One region of the Janthinobacterium sp. 35 genome, then DNA from elsewhere that is predicted to be linked to it. Evidence: predicted binding sites of a transcription regulator. Region 1 holds the regulator's gene; the other holds the start of a gene.
The links. Region 1 encodes FliA, which starts transcription of late flagellar genes. Its sites were predicted from a motif close to CTAAAGTTTNNNNNNNNNNNGCCGNTA; they were not measured.
Positions count from the first base shown of each region.

Region 2: a site for FliA is predicted at 5,405-5,431, ahead of CLU93_RS05695 (flagellar protein FliT). Genes of this name have one in related genera too.

Region 1 covers NZ_PEFN01000001.1:3,929,660-3,937,036, forward strand. The annotation lists gene flhA (flagellar biosynthesis protein FlhA) at 1-1,312, shown strand, start outside; gene flhF (flagellar biosynthesis protein FlhF) at 1,654-2,982, shown strand; gene CLU93_RS17485 (MinD/ParA family ATP-binding protein) at 2,975-3,838, shown strand; gene CLU93_RS17490 (RNA polymerase sigma factor FliA) at 3,883-4,614, shown strand; gene CLU93_RS17495 (flagellar motor protein) at 4,596-5,342, shown strand; gene motD (flagellar motor protein MotD) at 5,348-6,136, shown strand; gene CLU93_RS17505 (translation initiation factor Sui1) at 6,186-6,548, shown strand; gene CLU93_RS17510 (hypothetical protein) at 6,622-7,377, shown strand, end outside.
Region 2 covers NZ_PEFN01000001.1:1,254,338-1,261,714, forward strand. The annotation lists gene CLU93_RS05665 (MATE family efflux transporter) at 1-20, shown strand, start outside; gene CLU93_RS05670 (S9 family peptidase) at 223-2,433, shown strand; gene CLU93_RS05675 (CsbD family protein) at 2,511-2,696, opposite strand; gene CLU93_RS05680 (class I SAM-dependent methyltransferase) at 2,861-3,511, opposite strand; gene CLU93_RS28525 (hypothetical protein) at 3,579-3,782, opposite strand; gene CLU93_RS05685 (M13 family metallopeptidase N-terminal domain-containing protein) at 3,727-4,182, opposite strand; gene CLU93_RS28530 (hypothetical protein) at 4,172-4,315, opposite strand; gene CLU93_RS05690 (HDOD domain-containing protein) at 4,468-5,295, shown strand; gene CLU93_RS05695 (flagellar protein FliT) at 5,520-5,771, shown strand; gene CLU93_RS05700 (type IV pilus assembly protein FimV) at 6,199-7,314, opposite strand.

The sequences.
Region 1 (7,377 bases):
GGCCGGTATCGTCGTCTCGCGCGTGGCCAGCGACCAGGACATCGGCACCCAGCTGGTCGGTCAATTGTTTGCGAAACCGCAAGTACTGTATATCACCGCCGGCATCATCGGCGGCATGGGCCTGATTCCGGGCATGCCGAACATGGTCTTCCTGCTGCTGGCCTCCGCGCTGGCCGGCTCCGCCTATCTGATCAGCAAGAAGCGCACGCAGGAAAAAGAAGCGGCCGAGAGGCCGGCCGACGTGCCGCCGGCCACCGTGGCGCCCGAGCAGGAAGAAGCCAGCTGGCAAGACATCATGCCCGTCGATACCCTGGGCCTGGAAGTGGGCTACCGCCTGATCCCCCTGGTCGACAAGACGCAGGGCGGCGAATTACTCAAGCGCATCAAGGGCATCCGCAAGAAATTTGCCCAGGAAGTGGGTTTCCTGGCGCCACCCGTGCATATCCGCGACAACCTGGAGCTCAAACCGTCCGCCTACCGCATCACCCTCAAGGGCGTGGAAGTGGGCGTGGGCGAAGCGTTCAACGGGCAGTTCCTGGCGATTAATCCCGGCATGGCCAGCGGCACCTTGCCGGGCGTGGCCACCAGCGACCCCGCGTTCGGCTTGCCCGCCACCTGGATCGACGCCAGCTTGCGCGACCAGGCGCAATCGATGGGCTACACGGTCGTCGATGCGGGCACCGTGGTGGCCACGCACTTGAACCACCTGATCACCTCGCACGCTTCCGAACTGCTGGGCCGCGCGGAAGTGCAGTCGCTGCTCGATCACCTGGGCAAGGATGCGCCGCGCCTGGTGGAAGACCTGGTGCCGAAGATGCTGTCGCTGTCGACCCTGCAAAAAGTGCTGCAGAACCTGCTGGCCGAGGGCGTGCACATCCGCGACATGCGCAGCATCATCGAAACCCTGGCCGAGCATACGGTCAATACGCAAGACCCGAACGAGCTGACGGCGCTGGTGCGCGTCTCCCTCGGTCGCGCCATCGTGCAGCAACTGTTCCCCGGTGCGGCCGAATTGTCCGTGATGACCCTCGACAGCCGCCTGGAGCGCCTGCTGATGCAAGCGATGGGCAACGGCGGCGACGGCGCCGGCATCGAGCCGGGCCTGGCCGATACCATCGCCCACCAGGCAGGCCTGGCCGCGCAGCAGCAGGAGGCGCTGGGCCTGACGCCGGTGCTGCTGGTGCCGGCGCCGCTGCGCGCCTTGCTGTCGCGCTTCCTGCGCCGCGCCTTGCCGCAGCTGAAGGTACTGTCGCATGCGGAAGTGCCGGAAACCAAGACCATCCGCGTCACGGCGCTGGTGGGGGCGCAATAGTCGGCTTTGCTAAGACCGCAAACCCTAAGCGAAGGGCCGGGGTCGAACCCTCAGGGTTCGACCCCAGTTGCCGCCTTGGGGTTTTGAATGGGGGATGTTGATCACCTGATGACAATCCCTGTCACCTTTTTGCTTATTTTTTCATCAATTTCCTGCTGGCAAATTGAATAACGGGTACTTTCCCGTCCTGTTCCTTCGATCATTTCCTCCAAGCATCGCTAATAATGGAAACTGTCCGGGTGATCTGTGTCCATGTGGAAGACAGCACCCAAGCAACAGGAGTCGACGATGGTCACACAGTTCAGCCTATATTGCGCCCCCCCCGCCTTGGGAGGCCGGTCATGAATGTGAAGAAATTTACGGGTGCCTCGTCGCGCGATGCGCTGCGCAAGGTGCGCGAAGCGCTGGGCCCCGATGCCGTGATCCTGTCGAACCGCCAGGCCGATGGCGTGGTGGAAATCCTCGCGCTGGCCAATGACGATGCCGCTTCGCTGGCGTCGCCGCCGGCCGCGTCCGAAATGTCCCAGCCCCGTCCCCAGTTGCAGACCCAGTTCGCCACGCCGCAGCGTCCGGCCGCCCCGGCCCAGCGCCCGGCTGCGCCACGTCCTGCCGCACCGCGCCAGGCAGCCGGCGAGCCAGTGGACATGGCCCGCATGCAGCAGATGATGGCCAGCGCGCTGGCGCACGTCAAAGAGAACGCCGCCGCCGAGATGAGCGGCATGATGAATGAAATCCGCGCCATGCGCGGCATGATGGAAACCCAGCTGGCGGAAATCTCGTGGGGCTCGACGCAGCAGCGCGAGCCGCAAAAAGCCGTGGTGCTGCGCGAAATGCTGGCCGCCGGTTTCTCGGCCAGCCTGGCGCGCTACCTGATCGATAAGCTGCCCGCCGGCCTCGATGGCGCGCAAAGCATGCGCTGGATCAAGACCGTCCTCAGCCGTAACCTGAATACCGTCGCCAATGAAGACGCCATGCTGGAGCAGGGCGGCGTGTTTGCGCTGGTCGGCCCGACCGGTGTCGGCAAGACCACCAGCACGGCCAAGCTGGCGGCCCGCTGCGTGATGCGCCACGGCCCGGAAAAGCTGGCCCTGATTACCACGGACGCCTATCGTATCGGCGCGCACGAACAGTTGCGCATCTACGGCAAGATCCTCGGCGTGATGGTGCATTCGGTGAAGGATGAAGCGGACTTGCGCATCGCCCTGAAAGAATTGAAGAACAAGCACACGGTGCTGATCGATACGGTGGGCGTGAGCCAGCGCGACCAGATGGTGACGGAGCAGGTGGCCATGCTGTCGGGCGCGGGCGCCGACGTGAAACGTTTGCTGTGCCTGAACTCCACGGCGACGCAGGAAACCTTGAACGAAGTGGTGCGCGCCTACCAGGGCAGCGGCCTGGCCGGCTGCATCATGACCAAGCTCGATGAAGCGGCCTCGATCGGCAATGTGCTCGACGTGGTGATCCGCCAGAAACTCAATCTGTTTTATGTGTCGAATGGCCAGCGCGTGCCGGAAGACCTGTACCTGGCCGACCGCGGCTACCTGATCGACCGCGCCTTCAAGCTCAAGCGCGATGCGGCGGCGACGCAGTTTTCCGATGCCGAACTGCCGCTCCTGATGGCGCAAGCGGCCGCCCGCAACAATGAAGCGCGCGGGGTGCGCCTTGGCTAATTTCGATTTCGACCAGGCCGAAGGCTTGCGCCGCATGCTGGCTGGTCCGCAGCCGCGCGTGATGACATTTTTATCGGCCACGCCGCAGGACGACAAGGGCGCCATGCTGGTCAACCTGGGCGCTTCGCTGGTCTACGGCGGCAATGACGTGCTGCTGCTCGACGCCAGCGGCGGCAGCGACGGCGTCGCCGCGCGCCTGGGACTGGCGCACGGCGCCAGCCTGCGCGACGTGGCGCGCCAGCAGTGCGCCCTGAACCAGGTCATCCACCAGGTGCCGCAAGGCTTCGGCGTGGCCAGCCTGGGCGCGCGCAACCACCTGATGGACAGCATGGACTATGCGGGTGCGGAAGAACTGCGCCGCCTGGGCAAGACCTTCGAGGTGCTGGCGCGCCAGAGCGGCATCGTGTTGGTCGACGGCGTCGTCGCCGACGCGGGCGATTGCTTCCCCGTGCCGCTGATGGCCTCGTCCGATATCGTGGTGCAAGTGTCGACCAGCGCCACCTCGATCAAGGCGGCGTACTGCCTGATCAAGCGCCTGAGCCAGGAGCTGGGACGCCGTCCGTTCGGCATTCTCGTCACCGGCGCTTCCGAATCCGAGGCAAAAGTGGTATACGATAATATGGCGCAGGCGGCGAGCCGCTACCTGGCCGTGAAACTGACCTCGATGGGATCGGTGCCTGCCGATGAGTATCTGCACCGCGCGGCGCGTCTGGGCCGCAGCGTGGTCGATGCCTTTCCGCTGGCGGGAGCCTCGGTGGCGTTTCGCGGACTGGCCGAGCGGCTGGCCCGTTCGGCGGCGCCGGTGCTCGGTGGCACCTTGTACCAGACGGGGAGCCCGCACCAGTTCAGCGTCTGAATCCATCATCAGCACACGATAGCAGTTAAAACAATAAGCAGCCTATGTACACGGTCAAAGGGAAATCGAACAAGGACTATTTGCTGACGGAGCACATTCCGCTGGTGAAGCGTCTGGCGCACCATATGAAGGCGAAATTGCCGCCTTCGGTCGAGGTCGATGACCTGATCCAGGCGGGCATGATCGGCCTGCTCGACGCCATCAGCCGCTATGAAGAGACGCATGGCGCGCAGTTCGAGACGTATGCCGTGCTGCGTATCCGCGGCGCCATGCTCGACGAATTGCGCACCAGCGACTGGCTGCCGCGCAGCATGCGCCAGAACATGCGCAAGATCGAAGAGGCGATGAGCATCTTGCAGCAGCGCCTCGGACACCCGCCGACGGAGTCGGAAGTGGCGAAATTGCTGAAAATGTCGCTCGTCGATTACCAGGAAATGCTGGGCGACGGCGGCGGCCACCAGTTGCTGTACTACGAAGACTTTCATGACCCGGACGGCAATGACAGCTTTCTCGACCGCCATTGCGTGGACGAGGACAGCGACCCCTTGCGGTCCCTGCTCGATACCGATTTCCGGCAATCCGTGATCGATGCCATCGACGCGCTGCCGCCACGCGAGAAAATGCTCATGGGCCTGTACTACGAAGAAGAGCTGAACCTGAAGGAGATCGGCGCGGTGATGGGTGTATCCGAATCGCGCGTCTCGCAGCTGCATACCCAGGCCGTCGCGCGCCTGCGCGCAACCTTGAGGGAGCTGGCGTGGACTGGTCCAGCGTAATCGGGCTGGCGCTGGCGCTGGCCGGCCTCTTGGTCGGCCAGGCACTGGAAGGCGGTAAGATGGCCTCCCTGCTGCAGCCGGCCGCCTTTGCCATCGTGGTCATTGGTACCTTCGGCGCCGTGCTGCTGCAAACGCGGCTGCGCACTTTCGTGCGCGGCCTGGAAATGCTGCGCTGGGTCTTCCTGCCGCCAGCCGACACGCGTGCCGCGCTGGCGCGCGACATCGGGCAATGGAGCTTGACGGCGCGCCGCGACGGCCCGCTGGCGCTCGAACGCCTGATGGAAAACACGGCCGACCGCTTCAATGCCAAGGGCTTGCGCATGATCGTCGATGGCATCGCGCCCGACAAGCTGCGCCAGCTGCTCGACGTGGAAATCTCCGCCTATGAAATGGCCGAACGCCAGGCCGTCAAGGTGTGGGAATCGGCGGCCGGCTATTCGCCCACCATCGGCATCCTGGGCGCCGTGCTGGGCCTGATCCACGTGATGGAAAACCTCACCGACCCGAGCAAATTGGGTAGCGGCATTGCCGTGGCGTTTGTCTCGACCATTTATGGCGTCGGCCTGGCCAATCTGCTGTTCCTGCCGGTGGCGAACAAGCTCAAGGCCATCGTCTCGCGCCGCGTGCTGCAGTATGAAATCACGGCCGCCGTGCTGTACGACATCGCCACGGGCGACCACACGCGCATCATCGAAGAGCGCGTGGCCAGCCTGCTGCACGAGCACTGAGCATGATGCGGCGCGCGCGCAGGAAGTATGACGAGGAACCGGATAACCAGGACCGCTGGCTGATCTCGTACGCCGACTTCATCACCTTGCTGTTCGCCTTTTTCGTCGTCATGTATGCGATTTCGCAAGTCAACGAAGGCAAATACCGCGTCTTCCAGAATGCCATCGGCCAGGCCTTCAGCCTGGAAAAGGGCGCGCCGCCCATCATCATGGAAGCGCCGCAAGCCATTGCGCTGCCGAACCCCGCCCTGAAACGCCGCACGGAAGCCATCCGCCGCGAGCGCGAACACATGACGCGCCTGGCGCAGGACCTGACGTCCACCCTGGCGCCGCTGGTCAAGGAAGGCAAGGTGCGGGTGACGCAGACGAGCCGCGGCGTGAGCGTGGAAATCAATGCCAGCGTGCTGTTCGACCCGGGCGCCGCAGGGCTGACGATGGAGTCGGACCAGGCGCTGCGCGCCGTGGCCGTGCTGCTCAAGGACGACCCCCACGCGGTGCAGGTGGAAGGGCATACGGACGTGCAGCCGATCAGCAATTCGACCTTTGCCTCGAACTGGGAATTATCGGCCGCGCGCGCCAGCGCCGTGGTGCGCCTGTTCATCGCCAGCGGCGTGCAAGCGTCGCGCCTGACGGCCGTGGGCCACGCCGACAACATCCCCGTGGCGCCGAACGAAACGCCGGAAGGGCGCGCGCGCAACCGCAGGGTCGCCGTGACGATTTTGTCGGGCATCCCCGAGACGGTGACGGAAGTGCCGACGCCGCCCGTCGCACCTGCTCCGGCTCCCGCCAACTGAACCCCGGCGCTTGGTACAATCGCACCTTCTCCCTTTTTATCTCTCCATCATGAAAAGCAGTTCCCTGGGCGGTCTCGTGTATTCCACCGAAACGGGCCGCATGTGTCCCGCCTGCCGCCAGCCGCTGGCGCAATGCGCGTGCAAGGCACAAGCCAAGGCGGCGCCGGCTGGCGATGGCGTGGTACGCGTGTCGCGCCAGACCAAGGGTCGCGGCGGCAAGAGCGTCAGCGTGGTAAAAGGCCTGGCGCTGGACGCCATCGCGCTGGCCCTGCTGGGCAAGCAGCTGCGCACGCAGTGCGGCTCGGGCGGTACCGTCAAGGATGGCGTGATCGAGGTGCAGGGCGACCACGTGGACACCATCGTGGCCGCGCTGGCCAAGCTGGGGCACCAGGCGAAAAAAGCCGGCGGTTGAGCGTGCCGAGGCGTGCGGCCCGCTGCCGTGCGCCTGTGGTAACGTGCGCTTCCCATCCACGCGCATCCTCACCATGAACGTCAAATTCACCAGTATCGCCATCGCCGCTGCCATTGCGGCAGCACTGGCGCTGGCGTACTGGTCCGCACCCGACGGCGGCGCGCCGCAATCTGTGGCGATCGCTGCCGCCAGTGCACCAGCGGGGCGCAGCCTGGAATCGTATTTGCATATCGATGCTTCCGTCCCTGCGGCTGAAGCGCCCGTTGTCGTTTCCCTGGCGCAGCGGCTCGAACGCCTGGCCGCCAGCGGCAGGGCGGAAGATGCGTATGCGGCCTACAACCTGCTCGACGACTGCATCGTCTTCCAGCGCGAGAGCCGCTTGCCGGGGCTGGAATTCGAGCTGGGACGCGAGATGACGGCGGCAGAAAAAGCCGCCCAGCAGCAGCTGTGCGCGGGCCTGACGCAGCGCCAGCGCGAGGACCGCCTCGGCTACCTGGCCGCTGCCGCCAAGGCGGGCGTGCCGGGCGCGGCCACCCTGTTCCTGTCGGAAGGGCCGTTCGGCGACCGCAGCGCGCTGCGCAACCGTCCCGACGATCCGCTGGTGCAGGCATGGAAGCGGCAAGCCATCGCCCAGCTGACGGCGCAGGCGGATGAAGCCGAGCTCTCCAGCGTGGCTACCCTGATGATGGCCTACCTGCGCGATGGCGAGGTGGTGCAGAAAGATGCGCCGCAAGCGTATGGCTACCTGCTGGCCCTGCGCCTCGTCTACGACGACATCCTCGCGCCCGGCGTCACCAATCCGTATCAGGATGAATACTGGCACTGGCTG
Region 2 (7,377 bases), 2.7 Mb from region 1:
GCCTGCGCACGGCGCATTGAACACAGGGCGGCGCGCAATTTATGCGTGCCGTCCTTCCTGCTTCGCCATACAAAGCGTCACCGTCCCACACTTTGCGCCAAAGTAAAGAAGGCAATTGCCGGATTATTCCGTGGCTGACCCTATCGCATTAAACGCCGTGCTCTGGTATCGTTTGCCGTCAAGCATCTGCTTGATCATCCCTTTACCATCACCGAGACATCCATGCGTTTTATTCTTTGTTTTCTGGCCGCGATGGCCAGCGTTCCCGCATCGGCTGAAAAGCTGACCCTGGAACGCATCCATGCCGATCCGGCGCTGGCCGGCCCCGGCGTGCGCAACCTGAAGGTCTCGCCCGACGGCGAGCGCGTCACGTTCCTGCGCGGCCGCGCCGACAACCAGTTCCAGCTCGACCTGTGGGAATTCAAGCTGAAGGACAAGAGCACGCACCGCCTGGTCGACTCGAAGGCGCTGGTGCCGAATGAAACGATTTCGCCCGAAGAGCAGGCGCGCCGCGAACGCGAGCGCACGGCCAGCCTGAACGGCATTCTCAGCTACAGCTGGTCGCCCGATGGCAAGCAGCTGCTGGTGCCGCTGGCCGGCAATCTGTACCTGGTCGATGCGGCCCACCCGGACAAGGCACGCCTGGTCGCCAAGGGCAATGTGCTCGATCCGAAAATTTCGCCGAAAGGCCGCTACGTCTCGTTCGTGCGCGACCAGAATATTTATGTCATCGACCTGAAGTCGGGCCAGGAACGCCAGCTCACCACCGATGGCAAAGGTGCGATCCGCAACGGCGAAGCCGAATTCGTGGCGCAGGAAGAAATGGGCCAGCGCACCGGCTACTACTGGGCGCCCGACGATTCCGCCATCGCCTACAAACGCTATGACGAAGCACCGGTGCCCGTCGTGCGCCGCTTCGAAATCTTCGCCGACCGCACCGACGTCGTCGAGCAGCGCTACCCTGCCGCCGGCGACCCGAACGTGCTGGTGCAGCTGCTGATCGTCTCGCCGGAAACGGGCGCGCAGCGCCAGGTGGACCTGGGCACCAACCCGGACATCTACCTGGTGCGTGCCGACTGGAGCGCGGACAGCAAGTCGCTGGTCTACCAGCGCCAGTCGCGCGATCAGAAGACCCTCGATCTGGTGGCTGTCGATGCAGCCACCCTGGCGCAGCGCACCCTGCTGACGGAAACGTCGACAACCTGGGTCAGCATCCATGACGACCTGCGCTTCCTGTCGAACGGCACCTTCCTCTGGTCGTCCGAGCGCACGGGCCGCAACCATCTGTATTTGTACGACATGAGCGGCAAGCTGCTGCACCCTGTCACTTCGGGCGCATGGGGCATCGACAGCGTGCTGGCCGTGAACCAGAAAACCGGCAAGGTTTATGTATCGTCGAACCGCGACGCCGTGATCGACAAGCAGACCTACGCCCTGGCCCTCGATGGCAGCACGGCCGACAAGCCGCAGCGCGTGACGAAAGCCGATGGCTGGCACGACACGACGTTCTCGCGCAATGGCGAAGTGTTCGTCGACACGTATTCCGACCCGGCCACGCCGCCGCAGGTGAGCATCCGCCGCCCGGACGGCGCCATGGTGGGCTGGCTGGAAGAAAACGCGCTCAACGCCAGCCACCCGTATTTCAAGTACAAGGCCGACCACCTGCCGACGGAATATGGCACCCTGAAAGCCAACGATGGCCAGACCTTGCACTATTCGATCGTCAAGCCGTCGAACTTCGACGCGACCAAACGCTATCCCGTCTACCTGTCGACGTATGGCGGCCCGCATTCGCAGCACGTGGCGCGCCGCTGGGGCAACAACTTCGACCAGTACATGGCGCAGCAGGGCTTTGTCGTCTTCCGCCTCGATAACCGGGGTTCCTCGCGCCGCGAGCGCGCCTTCACGGACGCCATCTATCACAACCTCGGTGCCGCCGAAGTGGCCGATCAACTGGTCGGCATCGACTGGCTGGGCAAGCAAAGCTTCGTTGACGCGAAACGCATCGGCGTATTCGGCTGGAGCTACGGCGGCTTCATGACCCTGCGTCTGCTGTCCGCAGCATCCGACAAGATCGCCATGGGCGTCTCGGTGGCGCCCGTGACCGACTGGTCGCTGTACGACACCCACTACACGGAGCAATTCCTCGGCATGCCGAAGGAAAACGTGGATGGCTACAAGGCCAGCACGGTGTTCGCCCACCTCGACGGCTTGAAGTCGCCGCTGCTGCTGGTGCACGGCATGGCCGACGACAACGTCTTGTTCAGCAACAGCACGCGCCTGATCGACGCGCTGGTGAACCGCGGCGTGCAGTTCGACCTGATGACGTATCCGGGCGCCAAGCACGGCATCTCGTCGCGCGCGGGCCAGCGCCACGTGTACAAGAAAATCGAGATGTTCTTCAAGCAGAACCTGATGAAACCAGCACAGTAAGCTTGCGCTGCATCCAATAAAAAACCGCCGCCTGTCTTGCAACAGGCGGCGGTTTTTTTACATTCGTGCTGCCAGAATTAAGGCTTGCGCGTGATGGTTTCCACCGCGTCTTTCACATCGCCAACTTTCTTCTGCACTTTGCCTTCGACCTGGTTTGCCAGGCCCTTGGCTTGCTGTTCTTCGTTGCCGACGACTTTGCCAGCGGCTTCCTGGATTTTACCGCCGACTTCCTTCAGTTTACCTTCGACTTGATCTTTGTTCATGATGGATCCTCACTGTAGTTGGTACATCTGTTGTCCAGCCCGCTAGGGCCGGTACTGCGGCTCACACGCTGTTGCAAACTGCTTGCTGCGTGTCGATGTGTCCATAGTACGCAGTGGCGATCAAAGGCTCTGTACGGTTCCTAACACAGTGCCAACATCGTCGATCAGGCCGTCAAATCCTTGCGCCAGACGGTGGCCAGCCACGGCTGCTGGTCGCGCGGCAAGCCGGGCGGGCGGTAGTACTGCTCGACCAGGGTAAAACCGGCGGCCTGCACGTACGCGGCCCACGTCGCTTCGTCGTGGTAGCTGCCATAGCGCGCGCCATTCCAGCCTTCCTGGTTCTGCCCGCGCGGGTTCGAGCTGAACAGTACGCCACCGGGCTTCAGGCAGGAGTACAGGGCGCGCAGCACGCCGGGCAAGGCGGCGCTGGGCACATGGAACAGCACGGCATTCGCGAACACGCCGTCGAAGTGCCCTGCAGGTAAATCGAGGTCGACGAAATCCTGCTGCCATACGGTGCAGCCGCTGTAGGCGCGCGCCATCTCGACGAAGCGGGGACAGCCATCGACGCCCGTGGCGTGGTGGCCCATGGCCGTGAACGCCTTCAGGTCGCGGCCGGGGCCGCAACCGAGGTCGAGGATCGCCAACGGCGCCGGCCTGTCGATGGCGGCCAGCAGCGCGGCGATGTTCTGGCTGACATCGTGGTCGCGCGTGCCTTCGAAAAACTGCTCGGCGCTGGCATCGTAATGGGCCAGGGTGCGCCCCGTGATGGCGTGGATGGGGTCTTGCTGATCTTGCTGCGGGGTCGGCTTCATGGCGCTCCTGTCATCGATGGGCGCATTTTACGCTGCCGGCCGGCTCCCCGTCCGGCAGCGCTCATGTCTACCAGGCGCGCACACGCTGTTGCGGCGCCAGGTACAGCTGCTGCCCCGGCTGGACGTCGAAAGCCCGATACCAGGCGTCGAGGTTGCGCACGGTGGCGGCGCAGCCGAGCGTCGCCGCGCGCCACGCGTTATTGCCCTTGACCACATCAGCCGAATCTTCGCGGCTGGCGTGACTGGCGGCAATCTCCCTGCTCCAGCGCAAACACGCGCGCGGCGCGGCCCGCCGCATCGCTGTAGCCGGCCTGCCGGAGCGTGGCGGCGATATGCGCCTGGTAGCCCGTGCGCAAGCTCTCGCCCAGCGCGCGGGCCAGGCCCGCCTGGTCGCGTATGCCATTGATCTTGCTCAATAGTGGCTTGATCGGCGCCCAGCCTTTCGCTTCGATAGCCGCTTCATCCATCCAGGAACGGTAAAAATCGCTAACCTGGCGCGCGGATGCCTCCGCCTGCGGCGCAGCCGCCAGGCCGTCGACGAGGCCGATGATGCGCTCGTTGGTCGCGTTGGCGAGGATGGCGAACGAGCCCCAGCTGCTGCGGTCGGCGGGAATCTGCGTGCCGCGCAGCCAGTCGCCATTCACGTAGTCATAGAAGTCGTCACCAGGCAAGACTTTGACGGGGACAGCGGCAGTGGCGCCGGCGGGCCTGGGCCGGCAAACCGGCCAGCGAGGCGCCGGCCAGGGCGAGGACGATGGCAGCCTGGACTGGCGTGCGGGACCAGGGGAAACGCAAACCGTGCATGGCGATCCTTTCACTGAAAACAAGCAAAATCATAGCCTGAAATCCTGCCTTTTGGGGGTCAGAAAACCGCCTCCAAACTTTCTTGCATGCGGACAAAAAATCAGCTTATAGTTGAACGACCCCGTGCCGCGTGTACGCCAAAGGAGATTGCCATGCAACTGGAAGCGCTGTTCCAGCAACCCCACGCCCTGCCTGTCGCCCCGAAGATCGTCAATGAACTGGTGCGCAGTTTCGACAACCCCGCCATTGCCACCGAAGACATCGCGCGCCAGCTGGGAGCGGACCCGGTGCTGAGCGCCAAGCTGCTGCGGCTGGCCAACTCGGCCTATTACCACGTCTCGCGCAGCGTCGGCACGGTGGAAGACGCCGTGCTGATGCTCGGTTTTGTGACCGTGCGCACCCTCGTCATCAGCTCGGGCCTGGTCAGCGGCTACAAGACCGTGCCCGGCCTGAATCTGCCGCAGTTCTGGCGCTACAGCCTGCACAGCGCCGTGTCGGCCCGCTGGATCGCCAGACAGACGGGCGACAACCAGGACCTGGCGTTCACCGTCGGCATGATGCATGCGATCGGACAACTGGTGATCCATGCCGCCATGCCCGAGCAAGCCATGCAGCTCGACAAGATCGCGCCGCCGCTCGATGCGCGCCGGCTCGATGCGGAACGCGTGTCGCTGGGCTATGACTATGCGCAAGTGGGCGCCGAACTGACGCGCCGCTGGAAGTTCCCTGCCACCTTTGCCGATGCCATCGCCGCCTTTCCCGATCCGTTGGCCAAGGCGCCCTTGAACCGCCTGGCCGCCATCGTGCACCTGGCCTCCTGGCGCGCGCGCGTTGAGGAAAATGCGTTGAGCACGGAAGAAATCATCGCCTGCTACCCGAATGAAGTGGCTGAAGCGCTCGGTTTGCCGCCGTCCGTGCTGGTGGACAGGATGCCGCCGCCTGCCGAACTGAGCGCGGGACTGGAAGAACTCGTCAAATAAACCGATCGCGGCCGGAATCATCCCCCCAGCATCCATGCGGGTTTGGCGGGCGATTCCGGCGGCCAGCCAAAACCATGCACATTATTTTTACTTTTTTTTCAAAAACACCCTAAAGTTCCCGCTGAACCTGCCGCTAATCTGGACAAGCGGTAATCCATTCACTAGTTACGGGTGTGCTCATGACCTCCAACGACGTTCTCTCGATGTATGAAAATATTGCAGGAATGACCAACAAAATGGTCGTGGCCGCACGTTCGAGCGACTGGGATGGCCTCGATACCCTGGAAAACCAGTGCGCCAGCGCCGCCAGCGCGACCTTGACGGGCAGCATGCCTGCCCAGGCCGGCGCCTCGCGCCTGCGCAAGATCGACTTGCTCAAGCAAATCCTGGCGAATGACCGCGAAATCCGCGCCATCACGGAACCGTGGATGACGCAGCTGTCGAATTCCATGCCAGGATCGCACGCTCGCATGTAATTCAATATGCAAGCTTGCCATGCCAGAAACGATAAAAGCACCCGAGGGTGCTTTTTTTACGTCTGCCGCCGTGCCAAGGAGCGCGCCATCTGCGGCACTCAAAAAGCAAGGAGGGGAAATTTGGAAGGCGAACCCCAGGTATCTCCTGGCGTCGCCTCGCTGCCGGTTGCATCCGGCGTTCGCGAGCACATCGTCGGCATCGCAAACCGCTTCCAGTCCCAGGCGTTTATGCAACGCTACACCTGTTTGCCGCGCCACACTATCGTTGGTGACTGCGACAGGCTGGGGCTGTTTTGTCGTAGAGCAAGTCCACTGAGTTAATCATATCACCATCTTTGAAAAATAGGCAACACCATACACAGGCACTTTCTGTCTTTTTTGAATATCTTTTTTTATATCAAATTTTTAGCGCGGCCTTGCAGCAGCACTAACGCGAAAACGGCTCCGCTTCCGCTTCGGCCACGTCCCCCTCCGCCGCCTCCGTCAGTACCGGCACCTCTTTCTTGCGGCCGAACGGCTTGCGCAGCAGGACCCAGTACTTCGACGGCGCGCCCGGCCCCGCCGCTTGCCTGCGCTTGCGCACGACATACACGATAAGCGCCGTCAACAGCAGGAAGGCCAGGGTGCCGATACCGAGCCACAGCAAGCCGTTGCCGCCCGTTTTCTTTTCCTTGTCAGCGGCTGGCGCCGCGTGCAGAGGCTTGGGCTTGGCATGCGGCGCCTGCGCCTCGGCCGGCACGGCGGCCGGCGCAGCGGCGGCGGTGACGGGCTGAGCCAGCGCCTTTTGCAAGGCGCCGATCTTGCCTTCCAATTCACCGAGCTTGTCATTCAGGGCCGCATTTTTCTCATCCAGCGCCACGCACGCTTGCGCCTGCCCAGCATCCACCTGGGGCGCGCAAGCGGCGACGGGCGCCCTGGCGCGGCGCAGCGGCGGCGGCGGACGCAGCGCGGGAGCAGTCGGCGCAGGCACGGCAGGCGGCGGCACGAACACGCGCGCCGGACGCACCAGTCCCTCGGCCCGCGCGCGCGCTGCCAGCGCGGCGGCATCGGGCGGCGGCGCGCCGGGCGCAACGCGCGGCAGCGGCACAGGCAAGGGCGCCGGAATGGCGGGCCTGACCGGCGCACTGGCAGCGGCGACGGGCGGTGCCGGCGTCAGCCACAGCGTACCGAGACGCACGACGGCGCCACTACCATTACCCAATAACAAATACAAATGTACATGGCCCGCCTGAATCGCTTGCCGGGTAGCCACGCGCACATACTGCCGCCCACCGCGTTCCAGCGGGCTGATCGTCAAGGTTTGCAAGGCCGGGTCCATGCCGATGCCGCCGCCCCGGTACACATCGGGCGAGGCCAGGCGCACGGCCACGCCGCCGGCCTCTTCTGGAGTCAGGGCCGTCAGTTCGATCTCGGCCAGCAAGGGCTGCCCCACATGCGACAGCACCGCCATCTCGCCCAGTTCGGCCGCCATCACGGGCGGCAAGACCAGGCTGGCGGCGGCGCACGCGATCAGGGACCAACGGGGGACAATGCTGCTTTGCATGGACTGATCGCTTTGATAACAAGATAGATAAGGGGAACTCGTCTGTCTTTAACGGCAGGAAAT